DNA from 4 places in the Mesorhizobium sp. LSJC269B00 genome. Region 3 is predicted to be linked to each of the others. Evidence: predicted binding sites of a transcription regulator. Region 3 holds the regulator's gene; each other region holds the start of a gene.
The links. The regulator PhoB, encoded in region 3, activates phosphate uptake and scavenging genes when phosphate is short. The targets are predictions, from matches to a motif close to TGTCATNNANCTGTCAT.
Positions count from the first base shown of each region.

Region 1: a site for PhoB is predicted at 1,486-1,502, ahead of X771_RS140125 (RNA degradosome polyphosphate kinase). Genes of this name have one in related genera too.
Region 2: a site for PhoB is predicted at 1,875-1,891, ahead of X771_RS149355 (bifunctional 2',3'-cyclic-nucleotide 2'-phosphodiesterase/3'-nucleotidase). Genes of this name have one in related genera too.
Region 4: a site for PhoB is predicted at 1,865-1,881, ahead of X771_RS156290 (DUF1045 domain-containing protein). Genes of this name have one in related genera too.

Region 1 is NZ_AYVN01000014.1:131,904-135,831, reverse strand. Features, by position in the region: gene X771_RS140125 (RNA degradosome polyphosphate kinase) at 1-1,330, opposite strand, end outside; gene X771_RS140130 (zinc-finger domain-containing protein) at 1,565-1,810, shown strand; gene X771_RS140135 (FAD-dependent monooxygenase) at 1,830-3,068, shown strand; gene X771_RS140140 (TIGR02117 family protein) at 3,292-3,928, opposite strand, start outside.
Region 2 is NZ_AYVN01000005.1:498,756-502,683, forward strand. Features, by position in the region: gene X771_RS149365 (5-formyltetrahydrofolate cyclo-ligase) at 1-404, opposite strand, end outside; gene X771_RS149360 (NAD(P)/FAD-dependent oxidoreductase) at 586-1,851, shown strand; gene X771_RS149355 (bifunctional 2',3'-cyclic-nucleotide 2'-phosphodiesterase/3'-nucleotidase) at 1,993-3,928, shown strand, end outside.
Region 3 is NZ_AYVN01000016.1:86,029-89,956, reverse strand. Features, by position in the region: gene xylF (D-xylose ABC transporter substrate-binding protein) at 1-519, opposite strand, end outside; gene X771_RS138810 (ROK family protein) at 785-2,020, shown strand; gene phoB (phosphate regulon transcriptional regulator PhoB) at 2,051-2,740, opposite strand; gene phoU (phosphate signaling complex protein PhoU) at 2,757-3,461, opposite strand; gene pstB (phosphate ABC transporter ATP-binding protein PstB) at 3,503-3,928, opposite strand, start outside.
Region 4 is NZ_AYVN01000003.1:120,524-124,451, reverse strand. Features, by position in the region: gene iolE (myo-inosose-2 dehydratase) at 1-525, shown strand, start outside; gene X771_RS156280 (hypothetical protein) at 535-783, shown strand; gene iolB (5-deoxy-glucuronate isomerase) at 973-1,785, shown strand; gene X771_RS156290 (DUF1045 domain-containing protein) at 1,923-2,630, shown strand; gene X771_RS156295 (alpha-D-ribose 1-methylphosphonate 5-triphosphate diphosphatase) at 2,665-3,819, shown strand; gene phnN (phosphonate metabolism protein/1,5-bisphosphokinase (PRPP-forming) PhnN) at 3,816-3,928, shown strand, end outside.

The DNA of each region.
Region 1 (3,928 bases), on a different contig from region 3:
GGAAGCCGAACACGACCTGGACGCCGGCGCGTTCGAGGTCGCGCGCCCAGCGGATGTTGGCTTCCTCGTCGAAGCGCGCCTTGAGCTCGACCAGGGCGGTTACCGACTTGCCGGCCTCGGCCGCGTCGACCAAGGCGCGCACGATCGGGCTGTCGTTGGAGGTGCGGTAGAGCGTCTGCTTGATCGCCACCACCTCCGGGTCGGCCATCGCCTGGCGCAGGAACTGGACCACCACGTCGAAGGATTCATAGGGGTGGTGGACGACGATGTCCTTCTCGCGGATGGCCGCGAAACAGTCGCCGCCATGCTCGCGGATGCGCTCGGGAAAGCGTGGATTGTAGGGGGTGAACTTCAGGTCGTCGCGTGGCACGGCGACGATCTCGGAAATCTGGCTGAGCGCCAGCGGGCCGGTCAGAACGCTGATGCGGCTCGAAGAGACGCCAAGCTCGCCGGCGACGAACTCGCGCAATTCGCCGGGCATCGACTTGTCGAATTCGATGCGGATGACCGAACCGCGGCGGCGCCGCTTCAGCGCCGTCTCGAACAGGCGCACGAGATCTTCCGACTCTTCCTCGACCTCGATATCGCTGTCCCGGATGATGCGGAAGGTGCCGGAACCCTTGACCTCATAGCCGGGGAACAGCTTCCCGATATAGAGGCCGACAGCCTCCTCCAGTGGAATGAAGCGAACGTGCTGCTTGCGGTCGGGCAGGCGGATGAAGCGCTTCAGCGCCACCGGCAGGCGCAGAAGTGCGCTCATCTCCTCGCCATTCTTGCGGTGGCGCAATTGCAGCGCCATCGAGAAGCCGAGATTGGGAATGAACGGAAACGGATGCGCCGGGTCGATCGACAGTGGAGTCAGGACCGGGAAGACCTGGTCCTGGAAATGGTCTTCCAGCCAGACTTTCTCATCCTTGGTCAGTGCATCGCGGGTGATGCTCTCAATGCCTTCCTTGTTGAGCAGCAGCATCAGCGCCGAAAGGCTGTTCTGCTGGTCCTCCTGCAGCCGCTCGACCTCGCGCAGCAATTGTTCCAGCTGCTGCTCCGGCGTGCGGCCGTCGGGGCTCTTGAGCGCAATGCCTTCGCGCACCTGGCCGGCAAGGCCGGCGACGCGGACCATGAAGAATTCGTCGAGATTGGCGGCTGAAATTGACAGGAAACGGACGCGTTCGAGCAGCGGATGGTGCTGGTTCTGGGATTCCTCGAGCACACGCCGGTTGAACTGCAGCCAGGAGAACTCACGGTTGACGAACCGATCGGGGTTGCCGCCCTCGGGGCTCGCCACCTCGACATTGATGAATTCGCTCTGCACCGGCTTCAGTTCGTTCATGGTTCCTGCTCTTCCCCCGCCAACCGTCCCTTGGAGCGCCGCTGGACGTGCCATGCCTCTAACACGCTTTTGTGGCGCATGACCCTTCGGCGAAAACCGTTCCGATTTCAGGGACATGCACTTAACCGGCTCAACGTATCCTCTGACAGGCTTTTGCGACAGTTTCATTTCATCGATCTTGCAAACAGGCCTGTTATGTTCCAGATGCTTTTCGACGAGATCAAGGAGACGACGATGGCAGGCGGTTCCATTCCCCATTTCCAGAACGATGCGGGCCATCCGGCAATCGACATCGGCGTCAAGGAATTCATGTGCACCGGCGCCAACCCGCCCTTCGACCACCCGCATGTGTTCCTCGACATGGGCGACGACAATGAAAAGGTCTGTCCCTACTGCTCGACGCTCTACCGCTATTCGGCGAAGCTGAGGGCGACGGAAACGCTGCCGGCTGGTTGCCTTTATATCGACCAGGCCGCCTGATCCTTCCGCGACAAGCCCGATGGAAGACATCAGGTCCCGGCAGGTCATAATCGCCGGGGCCGGCATCGCCGGGCTGACCGCTGCCCTTGCCTTCGCCGGACGGGGTTATCCGGTAAAGCTTATCGAACAGGCACAGCACCTCGAAGCGGCCGGCGCCGGCATCCAGCTTTCGCCCAACGCAACACGCATTCTTGGAAAACTCGGCGTGCTCGACCGACTGCTGCCCGCAGCGTTGCGGCCGGAAGCGGTCGTGCTCAAGGACGCCGGGACGCTGCGCGAACTGGCGCGGGTACCGCTCGGGCACGCCGCCGAAGCGCGCTGGCAGTCGCCTTATCTCGTTGCTCACCGCGCAGATCTGCAGGCAGCGCTGTTGGCGCAAATGGCTGAACGGCCGGAGATTGAGTTCATCACTGGCGCCCGCGTGACCGGCATCGTCAAAGACGCGCAATATGTCGCCGTGACCGCCGAAGTGGACGGCCGCGAGATCGAGGCACGCGGCAAACTGCTGGTCGGCGCCGACGGCGTCTGGTCGGCGGTCCGGGCGCAACTCGCAGGCGAGGACTTCGTCAAAAGCCGTTTTTCGGGCGAACTCGCCTGGCGAGTCACGATCGCGGCCGAGAGCGCCTCCGGCGAAGCCTTTGTCGCGATCGGCGCCGCCGACTGCGTCACCACGTTCCTGCATCCAGGCTTCCACATGGTCGCCTATCCCGTCAGCAAAGGCCGGGCCTTCAATCTCGCCGCCTTCACCAAGGGCGAGCGCATGGCCGAAGGTTGGTCGGGCCATGCCGATCCCGCGATCCTCACGGCTGCCCTGCGCGGCACCGCGCCGGGCCTGACGAAGCTTGTGGCACTGGCCGGCCCATGGACGGCCTTTCCGATCCACACCGTCGAACAACAGCGGTGGACGAGCCCGCAGGGCATCGCGCTGATCGGCGACGCTGCGCATGCGATGACGCCGTTTGCCGCACAGGGCGCGGCAATGGCGATCGAAGATGCCATCACGCTTGCCGACGCTATCGCCGATTTCCCTGGCGATCTGCCCAGAAGTTTTCAAATCTGGGAAAATCTTCGGCGGCCGCGTGTCGCCAAGGCCGCGCGTCGTGGGGCCGTAAACCGCCTCGCCTGGCATGCTGCCGGCCCGGTGGCGATCGCCCGCAATCTGTTCCTGGCCATGCGCTCGCCCGACAAGCTCGCCGCCGACCTCGACTGGCTCTATGGATGGCGAGCGGACGCTCGGCAGTCTAGATCGTCGACTTAGCGATCCTTCCGACCGCCCTCTGTCCTGCCGGACATCTCCCCCGCAAGGGGGGAGATTGGATGTCGCCGTCGCCTTCGCCAAAATCGCCGGCGTCGCAGCAGGAGCGCCGCGGGCAAAACGGCTGATCTCCCCCCTTGCGGGGGCGATGGCCGGCAGGCCAGAGGGGGGTGCTGTCCCGCTGACTTCAAAAGATCCAACACTGTCGCGGTGCGATGAAGGACTGCTAGTTATAAAACCGCATCGACAAGCCCAGCGAGGCCGGCAGCGGGTTCCACCAGCCGGTGCGCAGGCCGGCGGTGCGCAGGCCGGCGGCTGTCCAGGTGTTACAGCCGACAAGCGCGTTGAAATGGCCGTTCGCCTCGAAGAAGCGGTCGAAGCTGGAATAGGCGGCGTTCTCGATGACGACCGGACCATGCGGCCCTTGCTGGAAACTCGCGTCGATATAGTCGAGCAGCGCTGCAAAACGTTCCTCATCGATGTCGAAACCGGTGACAGCAGGGTGCGGCTCGGCGATGGCCCCGGCGATATCGACATGCATGACCGAGGCGTCCAGTGTCAGCGCCTTGAGGACGGGCACTGCTTTCAGCTGCGACCAGCTCGGCGTCTCCAGATAGAAGGCCCGGCCGCCCCAGCCAAAGACGATGTAGCTCACTTCCGGGGCGTCGACAGGGATGCCGGCAGCGACCAGGAAATGGAAGCGCCGGCGCACCTCGTCATCGACGGGAATGGCGATGTCGGTGTGGATCGGATTCTCCAGCACCAGAATATGGCGCGTGCCCTCACCCGCCGCTGACGCCGGCCACAGCGGACGCGGCACCAGCGTGCCGAGCGTGGCAGCGAGCGCGACCACGATAATCAGC
Region 2 (3,928 bases), on a different contig from region 3:
TCCAGCCGGTCGCCAGGCACATAAGCGCGGAAGATCAGCGGCTGGCCCTTCTCGATCACGATGGGCAGCGCCGTGCGGCCGCCGCGTTCGTTGATCGACGCCATCCACGGCCGCAGGTCCGGCTCGCCGCGAAACGGCCAATAGAGGCTGACCATGCGGCCGGCAATGTCGCCGATGGTCGCGTCGAGCCCTTCGGCGATAGCCCGCGACATCGCCACCCGCGCATCGGCGGAAACCGCCAACCGTGCCGCGATCAGACGCTCGCGCTCGGCCTTGCGCCAACGGCGCACATCGGTCCAGTCGGTCAATGGCGCGCGAAATTCCGGATCGAGTTCGTGCATGAAGCAAGGCGGCGAAGAATATTGCGCCCGCCCTTTGCGATCTTTGTCATCGTCGTTGGCCATGCTTCACTCCCGTGGTTCCAGCCCCTGCAAGGCTATACCCGTCCAGGCTTGCCGACATAGGCATTCGCGACATCCGGCGACGAGTCCTGGGCAGCCTTACGCGCGGCAGTCTAGCGCGCCGCGACATTGTTGCGGTGCACAAAAATCACTAGATAAAGAGAGACAAACAGGGGTGAATGCGATGAGTGAAACCAGCCATCATGTCGTTGTCGTCGGCGCAGGGTTCGGCGGTCTCGAACTCACCCGGGCGCTGGCCGGCGCACCCGTGCGCATCACCATGATCGACAAGCGCAACCATCACCTTTTCCAGCCGCTGCTTTACCAGGTGGCGACCACCTCGCTGGCGACCTCGGAAGTTGCCTGGCCGATCCGTCATCTGCTGCGCAAGCGCGAGGACGTGACGACCCTGCTCGGCAACGTCACCGGCGTCGACCGTCCAGGCAAACGCGTGCTGCTTGAGGACGGCAGTTCTGTTCCCTACGACACGCTGGTGCTCGCCACCGGCGCGCGTCATGCTTATTTCGGCCACGACGAATGGGAGCCTTTCGCGCCCGGGCTGAAGACGCTTGAAGACGCAACCACCATTCGGCGGCGCATCCTGCTCGCCTTCGAGCAGGCCGAGCGCGAGACCGATCCGGCCAAGCGCCAGGCACTGCTGACACTGGTCATCGTCGGCGGCGGCCCGACCGGCGTGGAGCTTGCCGGCACCATTGTCGAACTCGCGCATGAAACGCTGCGCGGCGAATTCCGCAACATCGACACGCGTGAGGCGCGTGTGGTGCTGGTCGAGGCCGGAGACAGGATCCTAGCCAATTTCGCGCCAAAGCTGTCCGACTATGCGCGCAAGGCGCTGGAGCGGCGGGGCGTCACGGTCGAGCTTGGCCGCGCCGTCACGCGCCTCGATGCCGAAGGCGTCGTCTTTGGCGATACGCATCTGCAGGCGCGAACCATCCTGTGGGCCGCCGGCGTGGCGGCTTCACCCGCGGGAGAGTGGCTGGGCGCGCCGGTGGACCGGGCGGGCAGGGTAATGGTCGAGCCCGATCTGACCGTGCCGAACAGTCCTGAAATCTTCGTCATCGGCGACACCGCGCATGTCTTGCGGCCGGACGGCAAACCGGTGCCCGGCGTGGCGCCCTCGGCCAAGCAGGAGGGCAAGCATGTCGCCGCGACGATCAGGGCGCGGCTGGCCGGCGATGGCGCGCCGCGGCCTTTCCGCTACAAACATGCCGGCGACCTGGCGACGATCGGCAAGTGGGCAGCCGCGATCGATTTCGGCTCGATCAAGCTCACGGGATGGCTTGCCTGGTGGCTGTGGGGCGTGGCGCATATCTACTTCCTGATCGGTTTCCGCAACCGGCTCTCGGTGTCGCTTAGCTGGCTATGGATCTATTTCACCGGCCAGCGCAGCGCGCGGCTGATCACCCAGGGCGACGATGACAAGGGCTGAGGTTCTCAACCGCGGCCAAGGATATTCATCCAGCCGTCACCTTTTGCTGATCGACTGACTTCCCGATGGACATGGCCGGTTTTCGGCGCGAAGCTTCCGCCCGGGGCTGGGATCTTGTCACGTCGCTGGGAAGGAAAACCAATGCCGCATCTCAATTACCCCGTCTCCCGCCGTAGTTTTCTTGCCGGTACGGCCGCCAGCGGGGCGCTGATCATGCTCCATCCGTTTTCCGCCCGCGCGCAGGCCAATCAGGCGCATCTGAGGATCATGGAGACCACCGACATCCATGTGAATGTGCTGCCTTACGACTACTACGCCGACAAAGCCAACGACACGATGGGCCTGTCACGGACGGCCTCACTGATCGCGGCGGTGCGCAAGGAAGCCACCAATGCGATGCTGATCGACAATGGCGATCTTTTGCAGGGCAATCCGATGGGCGATTACATCGCCTATGAGAAGGGCCTCAAGGAAGGCGATCTGCATCCGATCATGAAGGGCATGAACCTGCTGGGCTATGAATGCTCGACGCTCGGCAATCACGAGTTCAATTACGGCCTGTCGTTCCTCGACAAGGTGCTGGCCGGAGCCAATTTCCCCTTCGTCTGCGCCAATCTGATCCGCGGCACCGAGCTTGCCGCCAAACCGCGCGACGACAAGCTCTACCTCAAGCCCTATGTCATCCTCGACAAGAAGATCAAGGACGGGTCGGGCGCCGAGCAGCCGATCAAGATCGGCATCATCGGCTTTGTGCCGCCGCAGATCATGGTCTGGGACCTGAAGAACCTGGAAGGCAATGTCAGGACGCGCGACATCGTCGAGGCGGCCAGGGCATGGGTGCCGCAGATCAAGGAGGAGGGCGCCGACATCGTCATCGCGCTCTCGCATTCCGGCATCGATATCAAGCAGGGCGACGGCATGGAGAACGCCTCCTTCTTCGTCGCCGGCGTCGAAGGCATCGATGCGGTGTTCACCGGCCATCAGCATCTCGTCTTCCCCGGCAAGAAGGATTTTCAGGCGCTCGAAGGCGTCGACACCGAGAAAGGCACGCTGCAGGGCAAGCCCGCCGTGATGGGCGGTTTCTGGGGCTCGCATATGGGACTGATCGATCTGCTTCTGGAACGGGACGGATCGAAATGGCGCGTAGCCTCGGCCACATCGGAGGCAAGGCCGATCTACCAGCGCGTCGACAAGGCAAACAAGCCGACGGTGGCGGACGACCAGCGCGTCGTCGATGCGCTGAAGGCGGACCATGAGGCGACACTTGCCTATGTCCGCCGACCGGTCGGCAAGACCTCGGCGCCGCTCTATTCCTATTTCGCGCTGGTCGCCGACGATCCGTCGGTGCAGATCGTCAACCAGGCGCAGAGCTGGTACCTCAAGGACATATTGAAGAGCACGCAGTGGAAGGATGTGCCGCTGCTGTCGGCGGCAGCACCCTTCAAGGCCGGCGGGCGCAACGGCGCCGACTACTATACCGACGTGCCGGTGGGCGACATCGCCATCAAGAACGTCGCCGACCTCTATCTCTATCCGAACACGGTGCGCGCCGTCGAAATCACCGGCGCGCAAGTGAAGGAATGGCTGGAAATGTCGGCCGGCATTTTCAGGAAGATCGAGCCGGGCAAGGCCGACCAGGCGCTCATCGACACCGAATTCCCGTCCTACAATTTCGATGTGATCGATGGCGTCAGCTACGGAATAGACCTGTCGCAGCTGCCGAAATACGATGCCAAGGGTGGCGTCGCCAATGCCGGCTCGAACCGCATCGTCGGCCTCAGCTTCGACGGCAAGCCTATTGATCCGGCAGCGAAATTCGTCGTCGCCACCAACAATTACCGCGCCGGCGGTGGCGGCAATTTCCCCGACATCAATGCCTCGAAGATCATCTACGAGGCGCCGGACACCAACCGCGACGTGATCGTGCGCTACGTCGTCAGCGAAGGCACGATCAATCCCTCGGCCGACGACAATTGGTCGTTCACGCCGCTGCCCGGCACCAGCGTCGTGTTCGAGACCGGCCCCAAAGCGAAGGATTTTATATCGGGAGTGAAATCGCTCAAGATCGAGCCGGCCG
Region 3 (3,928 bases):
CTTGAGCACTTCCATCGAGCCCGAGAACAGGAAATCGGCATTCGGATCCGAGCCAGAGCCCTTGATGAAGACATAGTTGCCCTCGGGCTTCGCCTTGAACACTTCACGGGCCTGCATGCGGCCGACTTCCTTGTTGTCGAAGGTCAGGTAGAAGACGTCCTTGTTCTCGATCAGGCGGTCATAGCCGACGACCGGAATGCCTTCGTCCAGGGCCTTCTGCACCGCCGGGCCGATGGCCGAGGCGTCCTGCGCCAGGATGATCAGCGAGTTGGCGCCTTGCGAGATCAGGCTTTCGACGTCGGTCAGCTGCTTGCCGGGATTGGACTGCGCGTCGGCGGAAATGTACTTGTCGCCGGCAGCCTCGATCGCCGTTTTCATCGCCGCCTCGTCCGTCTTCCAGCGCTCTTCCTGGAAGTTCGACCACGACACGCCGATGACCTTGTCCTTCGCCTGCGCGACCGACATCAGCGCCAGCGACATGGCGACACCCGCCAGCATGGCGGCTGCAAATCTGTTCATCATAATCCTCCCTGCGCCGCGTGCGGCGCGACAAAACTGGCCCGAGGGCCGGCACACAGAGGCCCTATTTTTTCGAGCCTCGAAAAAATACTGGCTCAATGATAAGGCGCTGTCAACATCGATTCTGATGGATTCTGATGGCCGTGCCGAATTTTTTCGAGGTCCGCAATAAACAATGACAGGGCTGCCGGCGTCTGCCAATATTTGGCTGGTGCCGTCGAACGCCTTCACTATCATGAGGCGCGAGGAGGCCGGGAGGAAACAAATGTCGGTTGGAATCCGCCACGACGATCTGCGCCGTCGCAACCGTGCGATGGTGATTTCAGCCGTGCGCCGGGCCGGCCAGCCGTCGCGGACCGAGATTGCGGCGACCACCGGCCTCAGCCACTCGACCATATCGGCAATCTCGTCTGATCTGATTCAAGAAGGCATCCTGATTGAAGGCAAACCTGGCGAGACCGGCGCACTGAAACGCGGCCGGCCGCAGGTGGGCCTTGGTCTCAACCCGGAAGCGGCGGCGGTGATGACCGTCGTGCTGTCGCTCAATTTCCTGTCCGTCACCGTCATCGACTATGCCGGCCACGTCGTCGCCGAGGAACAGCGCCGGCTGGACACGCTGACCAAGCCGCGCGACGAGCTGATTGGCGAATGCGTAGCAATCGTCCGGCGGCGGCTTGAGGATCCCGACCTCGATGTCCAGAGCATCGCCCGCATTGCCATGGGCATCCAGGGCATCACCGATTCGCAGGCGCGCGCCATGCTGTGGTCGCCGATCACGCCACTGACCGACATTGCCTTCGCCGACATGTTGGAAGCGGAATTCGGCATTCCTGCCACCATGGAGAACGATTGCAACATGATGGCGGTGGCGCTGCAATGGCGCCAGCCCGAGCGCTACCGCGACAATTTTATCGCCATCCTCTTGTCGCACGGCATCGGCATGGGCCTGGTGCTGAAAGGCGAACTGTTCACCGGCACCCATTCCTCGGGCGGCGAGTTCGGCCACATGATCCACCGTCCGGGCGGCGCGCTCTGCCGCTGCGGGCGGCGCGGCTGCGTCGAGGCCTATGCCGGAAACTACGCCATCTGGCGCAGCGCCAAAATGATGAGCGAAGATGCCGAGCCGGTCGATATCGGCGACGCTGATATGCGCGCACTCGCCGCGCGCGCCCGCGAAACCGATGGCCCGGAGCGCGAAGCCTATCGCAGGGCCGGTGAGGCGCTCGGCTTCGGCCTCGGCAGCCTGTTTGCGCTGATCGACCCGGCCCCCGTCGCCATGGTCGGCGTCAGCGCCGCCGCGTTCGACCTGATCGAACCGGCATTGCGCGAAGCGATCGCCCAGACCGCCGGCGGCCAGCACTCGAAGTCGATCTCCTTCGACACCGAGCCCAACGAGCTGCCGCTGATCCGCGAAGGCTGTGCCATGCGCGCGCTCGGCTTCGTCGATCAGGAGATTTTTGCGCCGGGTATTCAGCCCAAATCCGGCAAGCATGTCGCGTGAATGGCCGGCAACGGCGCGACGCGCAGCATCCTAGTCTTCCCTGATCGCGTAGCCGGCGCCGCGAATGGTACGGATGACATCCGGCATGCGGCCGTTGTTGACCGCTTTGCGTAAGCGCCCGACATGGACGTCGACGGTTCGCTCGTCGATATAGATCGTCTCGCCCCAGACATTGTCGAGCAGTTGGCTGCGCGAGAACACGCGGCCGGGATGGCGCATCATGAATTCGAGCAGCCGGAACTCGGTCGGTCCGAGCCTGATCTCGCTCTTCTTGCGGTAGACCCGGTGCGATTCTCGGTCGAGCACGATGTCGCCGACCTTGAGCACGCTGGACAGCACTTCCGGCTTGGCCCGGCGCAGCAGCGCCTTCACGCGCGCCATGAACTCCGGCGTCGAGAATGGCTTGACCAGATAGTCGTCGGCGCCGGTGGACAGGCCGCGCACGCGATCGCTTTCCTCACCGCGCGCGGTCAGCATGATGATCGGCAGCCGCTCGGTTTCGGGCCGCACTCTAAGCCGCCGGCAGAGCTCGATGCCGGAGACAGCCGGCACCATCCAGTCGAGCACCAGGAGATCGGGCACGTTTTCCTGCAGGCGGATCTCGGCCTCGTCCCCGCGTGTCACCACCTCGACCTGATAGCCTTCGGATTCGAGGTTGTAGCGGAGGAGAACGCCTAGCGGCTCCTCGTCCTCCACGACCATGATGCGTGGCGCGATCATAGGCAGTTCACCCTCATCAGGCCGGCGTGGCCATCGCCGTCTCGTCCTGCTTCGGACGATTGGCGGGCAATTGCTGGCCGGTCAGCACATAATACGCATTTTCGGCGATGTTGGTGACATGATCGCCGATGCGCTCAAGATTCTTGGCGCAGAACAAGAGATGCGTGCAGGCGGTGATGTTGCGAGGGTCTTCCATCATGTAGGTCAAAAGCTCACGAAACACGGACGTGTATTTGACGTCGATGCGCTCGTCGTCATTCCTGAGTTTTGCAAGAGCTGCCGCATCGGTGGCGGCATATTCCTCGACGACGCCTTGCACCTGGATCAGCACCAGTTGCGCCATGGCATCGATGGAGTGCGAGAGGTCGCGCGGCGTGACGCTCAAGCCTACGGTGCCGACGCGTTTGGCGATGTTCTTGGCGAGATCGCCGATGCGCTCGAGGTCGCCCGCCATGCGGATCGAGCCGACCACGGCGCGCAGATCGTTGGCCATCGGCTGGCGCTTGGCGATCAGCGTGATGGCGCGGTCGTCCAGTTCGCGCTGGCGCGCATCCATGATGGCGTCGTCGGAAACGACACGCTGTGCCAGCGCATTGTCCGAATTGAGCAGCGCCCTGGTCGAGCCGCTGACCATCGAGCCTGCCAGATCGCCCATGTCGCGGATCAGCTTGCTGATCTGCCCGAGCTCTTCATCGAAGGAGGCGACGGTATGTTCACCCATGATCTTGGTCCTCGTGCCTGAAAATTCACCCGCCGGACGGCTCAGCCGAAGCGGCCGGTAATGTAGTCCTGGGTGCGCTTGTCGTCGGGGTTGGTGAACATCTTGTCGGTGGCGCCCTCCTCGACGAGATAGCCGAGATGGAACATCGCCGTGCGCTGCGACACGCGCGCCGCCTGCTGCATCGAGTGGGTGACGATGACGATCGTGTAGTTCTGGCGCAGTTCGTCGATCAGCTCCTCGACACGGGCGGTGGCGATCGGATCGAGCGCCGAGCAGGGCTCGTCCATCAGGATCACCTCCGGCGACACGGCGATGGCGCGCGCGATGCACAGGCGCTGCTGCTGGCCGCCGGACAGGCCGGTGCCGGGCTCCTGCAGGCGGTCCTTGACCTCGTTCCAGATCGCAGCCTTCTTCAGGCTCTGCTCGACGATCTGGTCCATGTCGGACTTGCGCTTGGCCAGCCCATG
Region 4 (3,928 bases), on a different contig from region 3:
TATGCCAGGCGCCTCACCGAGTTCGGCGAATGGTGCGCCGAGCAAGGCATGCCGCTGTCCTATCACCATCACATGGCAGCAGTGGTCGAGACCGAGCCGGAGCTCGATGCCTTCATGCGCCATTCCGGCGAAGGCATTCCGTTGCTGCTCGATGCAGGGCATCTCGCCTTTGCCGGTGGCGACGTGCTGCGCGCCATCGACAACCACCACAAGCGCATCAGCCATGTCCATGTGAAGGATGTGCGCATGGGCGTGATCGACGGGCTCGACCGCACGAAACAGTCCTTTCTCGACGCCGTGGCGCTCGGTGCCTTCACGGTGCCCGGCGACGGTTCGCTCGATTTCGGCGCCATTGTGCAGCGCTTCGCCGACCGTGGCTATGAAGGCTGGTTCGTCGTCGAGGCCGAGCAGGACCCGAAGAAGAACCCGCCGCTCAAGATGGCGCAGGTCGGCCACAAGGAATTGATGCGCGTGATGACGGCTGCCGGCTACGCCGTGGAAACGCAAGGCTTTCCCAATGCCTGAGGCGATCCGATGAAGGATTACGAGCACCCGTTCTTCCGGCCGCTGTGGCGGCGCGTTGCCGTCGTCGCCGTCTGCGTGATCTGGGCCGGAATAGAATTCGCCTCCGGCACCCCATTCTGGGGCATCATTGCGCTCGGCTTTGCCGCCTACGCGGTGTGGCAGTTCTTCTATCTTTACAAGCCGGTGGAGGAGAGCAAGGCTGCGCCTGATCGACCGCAGACCGGCGAAGCGAAGGCGGACGCCGAACCGAAGGAATGAAGCGGCCGCGGCTCGGAAGGGCTTGCGGGTCGGACACTGGACACCTGGCGTATCGCCTACGTCGGTGATTGCCGGAACGTCCCTCGCTTCGTCATCCTAGGGTCTTCGCGACGGAGCTTCGTTCCTGCTTCGCCCTAGGATGACGAAGTTGAGAGGCCGACCTCGAAGACTTGCGATAGGAGACAAAACATGTCGAAACTGCTCGTCAAAGCCGACAAGGGCCATGGCCGCGTCGCCCATGTCACGCCCAAAAGCGCCGGATGGACCTATGTCGGCTTCGACCTGCACCGGCTGAAGCCGGGCGAGACCGCATCCGGCAAGACGCAGGATCGCGAAGTCTGCCTGGTGTTCGTCACCGGCAAGGGCACGGCAAAGGCCAGCGGCCAGCAACTCGGCCTGCTCGGCGAGCGCATGTCGCCCTTCGAGGGCAAGCCGTGGTCGGTCTATATCCCGGAGGGTTCGGACTGGTCGGTCACCGCCGACACCGATCTCGAACTCGCGGTCTGCTCGGCGCCGGGCCTGGGCGGCGGCTTGCCCATTCGCGTCATCGCACCCGACGACCTCGGCCAGGAGACTCGGGGCAAAGGCACCAACACGCGCTACGTCACCAACATATTGCCCGAGGGCAAGCCCGCCGACTCGCTGCTGGTGGTCGAGGTCATCACGCCCGGCGGCCACACATCGAGCTACCCGCCGCACAAGCACGATCAGGACAATCTGCCGGCCGAATCCTATCTTGAGGAAACCTATTACCACCGCCTCAACCCGCCGCAGGGCTTTGCCTTCCAGCGCGTCTACACCGACGCCGACAAGTCGGGCGCCCGCGAACTGGACGAGGCGATGGCGATCGAGGACGGCGATGTCGTGCTGGTGCCCAAGGGCTATCATCCGTGCGCGGCCTGTCACGGCTACGACCTCTATTACCTTAACGTCATGGCCGGGCCGAAGCGGACGTGGAAGTTCCACAACGCGCCCGAGCACGAATGGCTCATGAAGGCCTGATCGGCCTTCGCTTGCGCCGGAAGAAAAATCGTCGGCTAACGATCCATGGGGTCGATTTGCCTTCGAAAACTCGCATAAGCTTCGTCAATCCGTCATGGAAATCACCTATGGCAGCGGGCTGACGAGGATTTTTTTCGATGCGCTACGCCATCTATTTCACCCCGAGGCAGGACGAGCCGCTGGCGCGGATCGCCGCCAACTGGCTGGGCCGCGACCCCTTTGGCGCCGCCGCGAGGCCGGTCGAGGCGGTGGGCGAGCTGTCGGCGGCCGAAGTCGCCTTTCACACCGCATCGGCGCGGCGCTACGGTTTTCATGCGACGCTGAAAGCGCCCTTCCGGTTGGCCGCCAACGAAACCGAAAGCTCGTTGCGCGCGGCGCTGGACGCCTTTGCCGAAGCAATGCCGACGGTCACCATCCCGCGCCTGGTCGTCAGCCAGATCGATGGTTTCTTCGCTTTGCTGCCGGAAGGCCCGCTGCCGCCGCTCAACCGTTTCGCCGATGATGTCGTGCTTAGCTTCGACCGTTTTCGCGCGCCGCTCACCGAGGCCGAGATCGAGCGGCGCAGCCCGGATTCGCTGAAGCCGGCCGAGTTCCGCAATCTCTGCCAGTGGGGCTATCCCTATGTGTTTGAGACCTTTCGCTTCCACATGACACTGTCCGGCCGGGCCGGGCCGCAGGAAAGCCAACGTCTGCGCGCGGCAATTGACAGCCTGTTCGCCGATGTGCTGCAGCAGCCGGTGCTGGTGGATGCGCTGACGCTGTTCGTCGAAACCGAACCGGGCGCTCCGTTCATGGTGCTTTCGCATCATGCGCTCGGCCGCCGCGCTGCCCGAAAAACCGCCTGACCGCAATTCGTCCGAGTAAGCAAAGACTGCCTGAATGACCGCCGAAACTGTTCTCCACAACGCCCGCATCGTGCTTGCCGACGAGATCGTCGAAGGGTCGCTCGTGCTGCGCGACGGTTTTATCTCCGGCGTCGACGCCGGCACCGGCCACACCGGGGGGAGCATGGGCGGCGAGGACATGGGCGGCGACTACATCATTCCCGGCCTGGTCGAGCTGCACACTGACCATCTCGAAGGCCACTATGCGCCGCGCCCGAAAGTGCGCTGGAACCCGATCGCCGCCGTCCTTGCCCATGACGCGCAGGTGGCCACCGCCGGCATCACCACCGTGCTCGACGCTTTGCGTGTCGGCATGGACGATGACGCGGATATTACCTCCGACGACATCCGCAAGCTCGCCGGCGCGATCGAGGACAGCGTCGCGAAAGACCGGTTGCGGGCCGACCATTTCCTGCACCTGCGCTGCGAGGTCTCGGCGCCGGATTGCTTGCGGGCTTTCGCCAATTTCGATGGCGACGAGCGGGTCAAGCTGGCCTCGCTGATGGACCATGCGCCGGGACAGCGTCAGTTCGTCAATCTCGAGACCTACGCCCATTACTATCAGCGCAAGCTGAAATTGACCGATCGCGACTTCCAATTGTTCTGCGAAAAGCGGATGTCGGAATCGGCGAAGAATTCGGGACCGAACCGGGTGGCGATATCAGCCGCCTGCAACGAGCGGGGCATTGTGCTGGCGAGCCATGACGATGCCACATCAGGCCATGTCGACGAGGCGATCGAGCAGGGCGTGCGCGTCGCGGAATTCCCGACCACGCTGGAAGCCGCCAAGGCCTCGAAGGATGCCGGGCTCGGCGTGCTGATGGGCGCGCCCAACGTCATGCGCGGCTCCTCGCATTCGGGCAATGTCTCGGCCCGCACGCTGGCCGGCGACGGCCTGCTCGACATATTGTCGTCCGACTACATTCCCTTCAGCCTGATCCAGTCGGCCTTCTTCCTCGGCGACGTCGTCGAGGGCATTTCCCTGCCGCAGGCGGTTGCGATGGTGTCGAAGAATCCGGCCGAGGCGATCGGCCTCAACGACCGCGGCGTCATCGAACAGGGCCGCCGCGCCGATCTGGTGCGTGTGCGCGTCGACGACCATGTGCCGGTCGTGCGCACTGTCTGGCGCCAAGGGCGCCGGGTCGCCTGATGGTCTTGGCGTCGATCGAGCGCGAACTCAGCAGCGAGGCCTTTCCGCTCCGCAACGGCGTGTTTGTCGCCGTCGTCGGCCCGAGCGGCGCCGGCAAGGATACGGTAAT